Regions from separate parts of the Paenibacillus sp. Marseille-Q9583 genome, predicted to be linked through region 2. Evidence: riboswitches for the same ligand, from Rfam matches in the RefSeq annotation. Region 2 holds a riboswitch; each other region holds the start of a gene.

Region 1 (3,786 bases), on a different contig from region 2:
CCCCATTTGCGCATTCTCATTCCTCCAAAAAATGTAGTAGATACCGCTTGCACGGATCATAATATCGTTACGGAATGTCTTGTTCTAAGCAGATCTCTTCCGCACTCTTTACTATGACGTTCCAAAACTTGGAAGGTTGCACTTAAAAATGGAATTGGAAACAATTTCTTTAGAATTAGGCTCTTTAAACAGAAAAAAAGCCGCATTTCTGCGACTCATTTAGTTGAAAGCAATAAATATTTTGTAGAATTTTTCATTATATTTTTATAAAGATTTGCATAGTTATAAAACATTTCTGTTATTGAATAACCCGTTTGCTTACATACACTTTATTTGGTACAATTACCACGTCTAGCCACACAGAAAACACCAAATACCCTCTATTCATAATGAATGAGGGCGCGGCATGGTTCTGTTCGGACAAGCTCCACCTTGCTGAACAGAGGATTTTTTAATGATGCTGTCTATCACTACAAGGGGAGGTGAACCCTCATGGCAAAAGACGTAATTTGCGAAGTTAACTCCTGCACCCACTGGGCAGAAGAGAACAAATGCAGTGCTGATTCTATCTTTGTAGCTTTCCACAGCTCCCAAGAACCTACACGTGCAGAAGAAACAGATTGCAAGACTTTCGAAAGCAAATAAGGTGATGATTTGAAGGGACCCTCCACGGTTCCTTCTTTTCTTTTCTCATTCTATCAAGAATGAGAATTATTATCAAGTGGCTGAAATAAAAAGCCAGGGAGAAATTCCCCGGCTATGATTTATTGTATACCTCTTATGTTATTTGGAAGCACTAACTCCTGCATTTTCTCTTGCAATAGCGGCAGCCTTTACCATGTTACGAAGTGCATCTTCCGTCTCCTGCCAGCCACGTGTCTTAAGACCGCAATCCGGATTAATCCAGAATTGTTCAGGATCAAGCACCCGCAGTGCACGATCAATATTAGCTGTCATCTCTTCTACTGCAGGAACCCGTGGACTATGGATATCATATACACCAAGACCAATTCCTTTATCATACGCCTGCTCCTCAAAGCTAACGATCAGTTCCCCATGGCTACGTGAAGTCTCAATAGAGATAACATCCGCATCCATCGCTGAAATGGAGTCTATCATGTCATTAAATTCGCTATAGCACATGTGGGTATGAATTTGTGTCGTAGCCTTCACATGATTCGTCGCGATACGGAACGACTTCACCGCCCAATTCAAGTATGCCTCATGATCTTCCGTCTTCAAAGGAAGTCCTTCACGGATAGCCGGTTCGTCTACTTGAATCATCTCTATGCCTGCATCCTCCAAAGCTTTAACTTCATGACGGAGCGCTAAGGCAATTTGATTCGCTACTGCTTCCCGACTAAGATCATCACGTACGAAAGACCAATTGAGAATCGTAACAGGACCAGTCAACATGCCTTTAACAGGAAGGGAAGTTAACGACTGAGCATAAACGCTTTCTTTTACAGTCATAGGCTGGATAAAAGCTATATCCGCATAAATAACCGGTGGCTTAACGCAGCGTGATCCGTAGGATTGAACCCAGCCATTACTAGTAAATAAGTAACCATCCAGCTTCTCCCCGAAAAACTCCACCATATCGGTTCTTTCGAACTCACCGTGCACGAGTACATCCAAACCCAGCTTTTCTTGGAAGGTGATTGCATCTGCAATCTGCTCACGAACGAACCCGTCGTAACGCTCTTGATTCCATACGCCTTTACGCCATTTCAACCTTGCCTGGCGCACTTCTACGGTCTGTGGAAAGCTTCCGATTGTTGTCGTTGGCAGAAGTGGCAGCTGCCACTTCTCCTGTTGCACCTTCAGGCGCTCAGCAAAAGGTAGGTTACGTTGGTCTGGTAAATCTGTAAGTCCGAGAACTTGCTCGGCCACATCCTTACGACCGCGTTCAGGAAGTGCACGGAAGGCAGTAAGGGCTTCACGACTGGCCGTCAACGCAGCAGCAGCTTCTGCTGTACCCTCTAAGGCTGCAGCAAGCAGGCCAAGCTCTCTAAGCTTCTCATCAGCAAAAGCTAAAGCGGCCTTGACGGTTGCCTTAAGCTTCACCTCACCCTGAACAGTAACCGGAACATGTAGTAAACTGCAAGAAGGCTGTAGAATAAGACGATCAAGCGGCACATGTACACTCAGCTTTTCGATCAGCTGCAGCTTAGCATCCAGATCCGAGCGCCAGATGTTGCGCCCGTCAATAATACCCGCTCCCAGCCACTTATCCTCAGGCCAGCCAAGACGTTCAATCGATGCCAGGTTCGTCCCACCATCATGGACAAAATCAAGACCTAAACCTTGTACCGGAAGCTTGAACAGTGCCTCCAGCGGTTCAGCAGCTTCAAAGTAAGTCTGCAGAATAATATTTAATCCAGGCACGGATTCAGCAATTTCAGTGTAAATCGAGTGAAGTAAGGATAATTCTGAATCATTTATTCCTGTAACAATCGCTGGCTCATCAATTTGTACCCAGCTTACTCCTTCTTGCTTCAGTTCCTGCAACAGCTGAACGTAAACCGGAAGAAACCGAGCAGCAATCTTCGCAATATCCGCAGATGCAAAACCTTTTGACAACTTAAGGAATGTATAAAGGCCTAAAACCACAGGCTTACCCTCAATTCCCGCTTGGGACTTGGCAAAACGATAAGCTGCCAGTGGCTTATTCTCGGTCAGACGCGGCGTTTGTGCACCGATCTCTGGAACGATGTAATGATAGTTCGTATTGAACCATTTAGTCATCTCGCAAGCGGTAGCCTCAGCATTTCCTCTAGCCATCGCAAAATAAAGATCAAGCCCAATATCGCCACCATCATACGCATAACGTGGAGGTACGATCCCGAACATTACAGCGGTATCTAGCACATGATCGTAGAACGTAAAATCATTTACCGGAATTAAATCAATTCCTGCCTCCTGCTGAGTCTTCAAATGCTGAAGCTGAATTCCTGTCATTTCAGTACGGAACGCTTCCTCATTTATTTTTCCCGCCCAGAAGGCTTCCAACGTTTTCTTCCACTCGCGGTTTTTTCCGATTCTTGGATAGCCAAGATTGCTTACTTTTACTTTGTTCGTCACTTTGCAGCTCCCCTTCTCCATCTTCTTATTTTGGACTCGATATCACTTGCATTCCTATAAAAAAGAGCGCCCTTCCCTAAAAAAGTCAAAGGGAAAGACGCCCATAATATACCTATGGTTAACGTCTAACACCTTCCTATCCTCCGTAGGTGAAGCAGTGCTGTTGAAACAGGCAGGTCTCCTGGCTAGCGGTGTCAGCATCCTAAGCAGTCTTCCCAGCAGTAGTAAATTGCCAGTGACATATGTTGCTATGGACTCTTCCGTTACAGTGGCGGGACCGCATCGGCTTCATACCGAATTTCCCTATTAAGCCTACCGAATTACTAATTTCCGGCAAGCACCTGTCTCCGTTATTTTCAAGCTAAAACGCCTTCGGCGTCCTTTTTAAGGACGGTAAGCGTTTATGCGAGAATGATAAGAAAGTATTTTGTGAAACTTATACTTTCTTATCATTTAATTGCTGAAATGCCTTCGGTGTCCTTATACGGACGGTAGGCGTTTATGCGAGAATTATAAGGATAAAGTGAGTGTCTTAATCTGATGTCATCATACGTGAAAGCCCCCGTCATCTGCAATAGATTACGGGGGCTTTTGTTATATCGATTCCTTATAACGGATTTAGAAAAACACGAAATATACTACTGCAGCAAGGACTATGCGATATATAGCAAATGGTAAAAGCTTAATCCGGTTGATCAATTT
Region 2 (3,786 bases):
CACCTGAGGGTAACTGTACTTCTATTTCTTTCGTTTCCTCTGGTTGCTGAATTACTATATTACTCATATCAAATAGACGGTTCTTATGATTGATCAGACGATCGTAAGCAATAAGTGCATACGTACCTTGATCCGTAGCCATTCCATCTACTTTTCCGGTTAGAATATGCTTAAATCCGCCATCCGGTCCAGCGAAGGTAAGCAACGCATCAATAAGCGAATTCCCTTTTTTCACAAACTTAGGGTCACTGTGTGGATCTACGCCTACGCCAGTTAAGGCTACTATTACCTGCGAGATACTTTCACTGCTTGTACTTCCCCAGCTTGTAAATCCGCCTTGATCATTTTGCGTACTCGATAACCAATTGATCGCCCGATCCACAGCAGCTTTTACATTTGGATTAGTTGCGTAATAAGGTGCAAGTGCTTGCATCGCCATCGCGGTCATATCAACGTCCGCTTTGGTTACTCCTAAAGCCCAGCCGCCGGCATCTGCTGCACCTTTTTTAACCTCTTTATCCAAGATGTACTGAACCAGATTTTCTCTTGTGCTTTGGTATATTACTCCCTTTTCATCAGGATTAGGGAATAATACCGGGATGTCGTAGTTATGACTATCTAAAGCAATTAGAGCAAAAATAGGACCATTATTCCCTTGCTTCTGAACATATTGATAGTCAGCGAGTGCATTGATTAGATCATAACCCGCAACATTCGTGATATCTTTCCCGATAGAGGTAAGTCCTAGAATCGCTCTGGAATGCTCTGTGCTTTTAAAAGCATCGAGTTTTCCATCTTTCATTAATTCTGTTACTTTCTTAGCTACATTGTTGTAATAGAGATCATAATAACCACTTGGTACTTCGTAGTTGGCACGTGCTAAAGATAAGATCGACCATTCCCCACTGCCAGTACCAAATGACGGATTCTTTACAGTTTTTAAAATATAGGCCAAGCTCTTATCTAACTGTTGTTTGACTCCAGTCGTAGCATTTATTTTGTAGGTAATTTGATAAGTTTGCGTTGCTCTATTTTCTGCTCCGTCTACTGCCGTTACGGTGATTACATTACCACCTGGGTTAAGAGAAACCTTATACTCACCATTTGTAGCAGATAGAGCGACTCCATTTAGCTTCACTACTGGAATGATACCGTCATATACATTATCTGTGACAGCTACTCTGAAACTTAAATCTTTATCGGATACTTCCTGTTTATCCTGCATACCACTTACAGTAATAATAGGTGGCTCAATATCTAAAGAATGGGTAAGCCCGACCAGTGCATGATCTACACTTAATTGAGAGCTTTCCATATTTTCTAGCACTGAATAAGCTTGGTAAACTGCTTTTTGTACTACTGTTTTGCCCAAAATACTATCTTTATTCGGATCACTGTTAATTTCTGCGATTTTGGCAGTTAATGCATCCTTATTGGCAAATGGAAATGGAGGTTCTCCCCAGCCACCAAGATCAGAACTATAGCCATAAGTGGTGAACTGTGTTCGGATGATGTCACCGTCTTGAGGGTGATAATCAGACATCCCGAACGGAGGAAATTCATTATTTACGGCATACATCCAACCCGACATGTGAGTGTAGTCAAACTGACTTAGCCACTCTTGGTCTGCTTTAGTTCTGACTGTATTCCCATCGGCTGAAATCATATCTAAAATATATTGCGGTATATTGACTTCACTTCTGCCACTATCTTTAACTTCAGATAAATAAAAACTACTAGCTATACTTCCAAAGTTTCTATAATTACCTTCTCCTAGCGCACGTGTTATTAGTGATGCGCCATTGTCCCCTTCGTAGAATGGAACTTTAATAGGATCCTTAATATATCCTTGACCCAATGTGAACTTCTCTACGGATACAGTGACATACCCTTTAAGTGTAGAGCTTGCTTCATTCGCATGAGCCGGGATTACACTTGTAGAGAACGTCGTGATAAATACAGCTACAATAAGTAACCAAGCTAAAAACTTATTTTTCTTCATGTTTCCATAACCCTTCCCTTCTCTTCCTATGTTAAAAAACAGAATAAACTTTCATAGCACTACAAAAAAACCACTCAACATAACGTCAAGAGGTTTAAGATAGTGAACCGCAACAATAGCAGGCATATACTATATCAAACACCTCTCTATCGCTCGTAGAGTTTAACGGTGTATCAGAAATAGGCAGATATTCTGGCTCAAGTATCATCACCCTTGCTACCTTCCCAGTTTCCCAGTGGTACCTTGCAAGGACTCCTCTTTCACAGCGGCGGGACCGCGCGGGATTCACACCCGCTTTCCATTTAACCAATCTATGATTGTATTTCCGAAACATTCATAATTGGCACCTATTGCTAATATTAATTTTTCCATGCTTCATCATATCTAATATATATGCTTTTGTCATGCAATATTTGTTTTTTGTATAACGGGTGGTTGGCGATAATCCTACTGAATATCAAATCATTTTAACCATAATATACTCTTTTTCTCTCAGCTCAAAACCATCCTCCAGTGACAAAGAGGCCAACTCAAAGATTCGATCATACTTTTTATTACGCGGGAGCCCTTCTTCCTCAGCCCAGCATGTATAAAGCTCAAACTCGGCGCCTGATACTCCATAATCTGTCATAAGCTTAAATAACTCCCGACAGCACTTGAGTGAGGCGTTATACGATCTCGGTAGAGTATCTTTTAGCTTAGGGGATACAGAGAAGCCGCCCCAATTCGGTGAAATCCGATACACATATGGACTCCGAAAATGCTTGCGAATCTCATCGTTCCAATACCCAAGTTCCTCTATAAAAATACCCGCTGCATCTTCTTCCGAGTCATATACAAGACAGTCCTCATCTCTTAAATGAGATAGATCTGCGATGTCATCCAAAGGAATTATACCTTGCAGGCGCAGAGCCTCTCTTTGTTTCTTATACTCCGGGGAATTTTTCACTTCATTATATGTCTTTGCTGACGGTACACTGCCTCTTTCTCCTAACGGAAGCTCTGTAGCTGAGCCTATGTAATGAAATCTGCTCACTGGATTGCTCTCCATAACTTTGGAATCACTGCAAATCACTAATTCATATATGAATTTACCACAAATTAGTAAGGTACTCGTTGAAATCATTCTATGTTAGGGTATTTGGTAAGCGTTTACAACGAATTCAAGGAGGTGTACGTGTTCATCTAAGCACCAAAGTACTAAGGAAGGTCAGGTTTAAGCATCCACAAAAATGATCTTACAAAGGAGAATTCAATGACTACTCGAATCCAGAAATCATTCTTATCATTGACCCTTGTCACCGCTCTTCTGCTCTCTTTGTTCTCATCCATTGCCGCCGCTGCCACTAAGGACGAGCAACAAGCTAAGGCAGCACCAAAGAGTAAGATCCAATCCTATGTAGACGATATGCAGCCCGGATGGAACCTTGGCAATACTCTAGATGCTACAGGTGAGGATGAAACCTCCTGGGGCAATCCGCGTGTGACCCAAGAACTGATTAAGAAAATCGCCGCACAAGGCTACAAAAGTATCCGGATTCCTATCACTTGGGATTCACACATAGGTGAAGCACCGAACTACACCATTGATCAAGCTTACCTCAACCGTGTCGAAGAAGTTGTAGGCTGGGCGCTAGACGCCAAGTTATATGTAATGATCAATGTCCATCACGACTCCTGGTTGTGGGTGAGTCATATGGAAGAGAAGCATGATGAGACGCTGGCGCGTTATAATGCAGCATGGACTCAAATTGCGGACCGCTTCAAGGATAAATCCGATAAGC
Region 3 (3,786 bases), on a different contig from region 2:
AGCAGCACCTAGATCGTAGTATACAGGGATGTGGAAAGAGTTCGTATAATACTCACGGTCAGTTACGCCCGGAATAGAACCCAGTACCTTGCGATCAATCTTGGTGAATTTGCCGGACAGGCCCTCTGCTGGTGTTGCGAACAAGGTAATGTTGAGATTAAGTTCCTCACTTTTAAGGTCGCAATACTCCCGCATGTGACGCACGATAGCCACAGCCTTGGCATGGACTTCCATATCCTCGCCATGGTGTTTGCCGTACATGGCTTTCATGCATTCCGCCATACCGATGAAGCCAAGCGACAGACTACCATGTTTCAGCAGTTCGCCTACAGAGTCTTCAGGAGCGAGATTTTCGCCGCCTTCCCAGACGCCTTCTCGCATCATGAAATCGGATGCTTTAGCTTTTTGCGCGCTTTGGATGTGGAACCGATGAAGCAGTCCTTCCAGCGCAATATCCATATAGTGGTTTAGATCCTCATAGAAGCCAGCTTCATCTGCGACGGTACGTCGGCCTGTTACTGTGCCGTGTGCCAGACCGAGCCGAACCAGATTCAGTGTATTAAAGGAAAGGTTGCCCTTCCCGGAGCAATGATTACGCCCAAAACGGTCACCGAGCACTCGGGTGCGGCAGCCCATTGTAGCAAATTCCGTATCAGGATCACTTGGATCATAATACTGCAAGTTGAGCGGAGCGTCCAGATTAGCGAAGTTCGGATATAGTCTGCGTGCAGAACATTCCGCCGCTTTTAGGAACAATTCATAGTTAGGATCGCCTTGCTGTTGATTGACTCCTTGCTTGCATTTGAAGATTTGAATCGGGAACACAGGTGTTTCTCCGCTGCCAAGTCCGTTCATCGTTGCTGTTAGCAGGGAGCTGATCACAAGCTGACCTTCTGGTGAAGTACAAGTACCATAATTGATGCTGGTAAACGGAATTTGCCCACCGGACCGGCTGGACATGGTGTTGAGATTATGTACCATACTTTCAGCCGCTTGCAGGGTTTCGATTTCGGTTTCCTTTAGTGCAAAACGGAACGCTTTTGGATATAACTCCGCCAGATCGGTACGGCTCATTGTAATCTCGCCCAAAGATTCATTAGCTTGTCCCTCATCAAAATAATCCAGACCCTTGCGGAACAGCTTAGCGAAGGATTTGGTTACATAAGGTGCCAGATCATAGTCGAGCTTATTGGCGGATACGCCGCCATATTGAGCGTTTTGCTGGGATTGAAAAATAATTGCTACCAGTGACATAGCTGTCATTATGGAGTTCGGAGGACGTACACTGCCATTGCCGGTGTTGAAGCCTTCGCGGAGAAGCTTATCAAACGGGATAAAAATGCAGTTAGTCGTTCCGATTGCGTATTGATCCAGATCATGCACATAGACGACATTGTCATCAATGGCTTGCACTAGTTGCGGCGGCATCGTAAAGTTGCGGGCGTACCATTTTGAATATTCACTGCCGAACTTGCTCATTTTACCGGAGAAACTCTCTCCGTTCAAATTGGCATTCTCGCGCAGCAAGTCCAAATCCCGGCTGTCGATAATATCGCGTCCTAAATCAATGAGCTCTTCTAAAAGAACTTCTCGTGCATTTGTTGTACCGTTAAATTGTCTCTCCAACAACGTCATTGTATAGCTCTCCTCTCAGTCTATCGTCCTATCATTAAGAAGTGGGGCCGCGTAAGCGGCCGTATATTCATTGTGATCTCATAAAAAAAGCATCCTCTAGCGAGGATGGCAGAAAATGCCCGATGCGTTATGTAAATATCCACACAGATATTTGCAGTGGTCTCTAAGAAGATGACCGCATGCGGACACCGTTCCTGTTCCTCGCAGGCACTCATAGTTGGTGTCGTCGAAACAGGCAGGTCTCCTGGCTTCCGTAGGACCTCTCAGCGCCTTCCCAAGGGGGCTCTTACCCCTCAGTGGCTTTTGCCAGGAGATCTGCCCATCTTAAGCTTCTAAAAGCTTGTAAGGGGCATCCGGTTACAGTGGCGGGACCGCAACGGATTTTCACCGTACTTCCCTATTAAGCTCTAATTCCGATAAAGGATTAAAGCGCCTGTCTCCACTATATTTTGTTGTCGTTAGATAAAAATAACCCAAGATGTTGTGTTTGTAAACAGTTTTTTAGAAAACCCGCGCGGGGAGCGGGTTCTTCAAAAGTACTCCACAAATGATCCACAGGCTGTCCATAAGTAATCCACAATTGATCCACAGGCATATGAAAAATGATTCATAAATTGTCCGAAAAAATGCCACAAAGAGTCCATAAATGTAGTGCAGATGACCCTAGAATACATGTAAGAAAAAATACTTGTGGCGAAAGTCATATTTCGGAGAATTTTTTAGGGAAAAAGAAGGGGCATAATAAAGCTGAGATCATTTGTGGGAGAGGGGAGGAGTTGTTACAATAGAAGGAGACGCATATTATAAAATTCCGAGGAGGCATTCTCATGCCTATTGCTGAAGTAACCGTTATTCCGATTGGAACAGGCAGTACGAGCCTTAGCAGCTATGTTGCGGATATGCAGCGAGTGCTGAAGACGGTAGAAGGGATTACTTATGAGCTTACATCCATGGGTACAATCATCGAGGGGCCTCTTCAGCGTATTTTTGCTGCAGTCGAAGCGCTGCACGAGTCTCCTTTTGCCGCAGGTGCAGAGCGTGTCTCTACTTCACTTAAAATAGACGACCGCCGCGATAAACCCTCCACTAGCCGTGGAAAGCTGGAGTCTGTGGAGCGTAAACTACAGGTGGAATAGCAGTTCGGGAGAGTAGGGAAATAGGGAGAAACAGGCTTGCGTTTCTGGCTGAAAGTTGTATAATGTTTTTTGTTTGACAGAAAAATCAGCCTTAAGCTGGTGTAGCTCAGGGGTAGAGCAACGCACTCGTAATGCGTAGGCCGGGGGTTCAATTCCCTTCACCAGCATTCTTAACAATTCAATCATGGCGCGGCCTTCCGGGATTTCGGGGACCGTGCTTTTTTATGGAGTAAACCGATCTTCTAACCTTTACTCAAGTAAAGTGGTTATTTCGGCCTTTTCCTGCACTTCATGGCGGGTTCCTAAGGTGGAGTCACCGATGCTCCGGAGGACGGCTTCTTGCAGGTTTGGCAGGACATGAGAGCAGGCTTCGGAGCTCAAATTCAATATCTGTCAAAACGCTATAAGCATCTACTCGACCGAAAAAGAAAAGTAAAGTTTGTCTAAGCAGGTGGATAATCAAAAGAAGCCGGGGCTCCCTTTTTCAGGAGAGCATCGGCTCCTTTGATTTGATTACTTGTGATTACCTTGCACAGGGGGATTGACCGGAGCTCCGTTGGTCGATACGCCTACGCCATCTGAATACACCATTTTGCCGCCGTAATATCCGGTTCCCAGCACAAGTCCGCAGGAAGTAAGCGAGACGACCAAGTACAGCACCAGTGGAACTTTTTTAAAAGTATGTTTGCCCTTCCAGTACATCAGCAATCTCCATACAACGATCAGAGAAACTACCCAAGCGGTTAAGGTGGCGAGCATCTCGTGGGGCTCTATGAATGAAGTCACACCGCGGGCATCATCATCTGGTCCGGTCGCTATTGCGACCCAGGATCCCGCTGCAGCAAGAAGCCACATCCATAACCCACCTGCAGGATTCAAAGAACGTTTTTTCAGGGCCACCACCAAATCATGCCCAAATCCGATGATGATCAGAGCGATAGGGAAATGTACGACAATGGGATGGATGTGGTTAAAGACTTCAGTAAACATAGTAAAACCTCCATTTTTCAAAGTG

Evidence for each region. Region 2 has a riboswitch for cobalamin ahead of ACWNM1_RS03135 (S-layer homology domain-containing protein). Riboswitches for the same ligand answer to the same signal wherever they lie in the genome.
Region 1: linked by a shared signal. The riboswitch ahead of metE (5-methyltetrahydropteroyltriglutamate--homocysteine S-methyltransferase) and the one ahead of ACWNM1_RS03135 (S-layer homology domain-containing protein) in region 2 are both predicted to bind cobalamin.
Region 3: linked by a shared signal. The riboswitch ahead of ACWNM1_RS18375 (anaerobic ribonucleoside triphosphate reductase) and the one ahead of ACWNM1_RS03135 (S-layer homology domain-containing protein) in region 2 are both predicted to bind cobalamin.

The regions. Positions count from the first base shown of each region.
Region 1 is NZ_CDRJTB010000048.1:19,334-23,119, forward strand. It holds gene ACWNM1_RS20200 (DUF4349 domain-containing protein) at 1-14, opposite strand, end outside; gene ACWNM1_RS20205 (DUF1540 domain-containing protein) at 493-645, shown strand; gene metE (5-methyltetrahydropteroyltriglutamate--homocysteine S-methyltransferase) at 784-3,084, opposite strand; cobalamin riboswitch at 3,239-3,444, opposite strand; gene ACWNM1_RS20215 (undecaprenyl-diphosphate phosphatase) at 3,703-3,786, opposite strand, start outside.
Region 2 is NZ_CDRJTB010000003.1:123,282-127,067, reverse strand. It holds gene ACWNM1_RS03135 (S-layer homology domain-containing protein) at 1-2,002, opposite strand, end outside; cobalamin riboswitch at 2,168-2,368, opposite strand; gene ACWNM1_RS03130 (hypothetical protein) at 2,460-3,038, opposite strand; gene ACWNM1_RS03125 (cellulase family glycosylhydrolase) at 3,258-3,786, shown strand, end outside.
Region 3 is NZ_CDRJTB010000041.1:5,369-9,154, reverse strand. It holds gene ACWNM1_RS18375 (anaerobic ribonucleoside triphosphate reductase) at 1-1,635, opposite strand, end outside; cobalamin riboswitch at 1,853-2,087, opposite strand; gene ACWNM1_RS18370 (MTH1187 family thiamine-binding protein) at 2,463-2,771, shown strand; tRNA gene ACWNM1_RS18365 (tRNA-Thr) at 2,867-2,938, shown strand; gene ACWNM1_RS18360 (DUF2231 domain-containing protein) at 3,285-3,761, opposite strand; gene ACWNM1_RS18355 (sensor histidine kinase) at 3,779-3,786, opposite strand, start outside.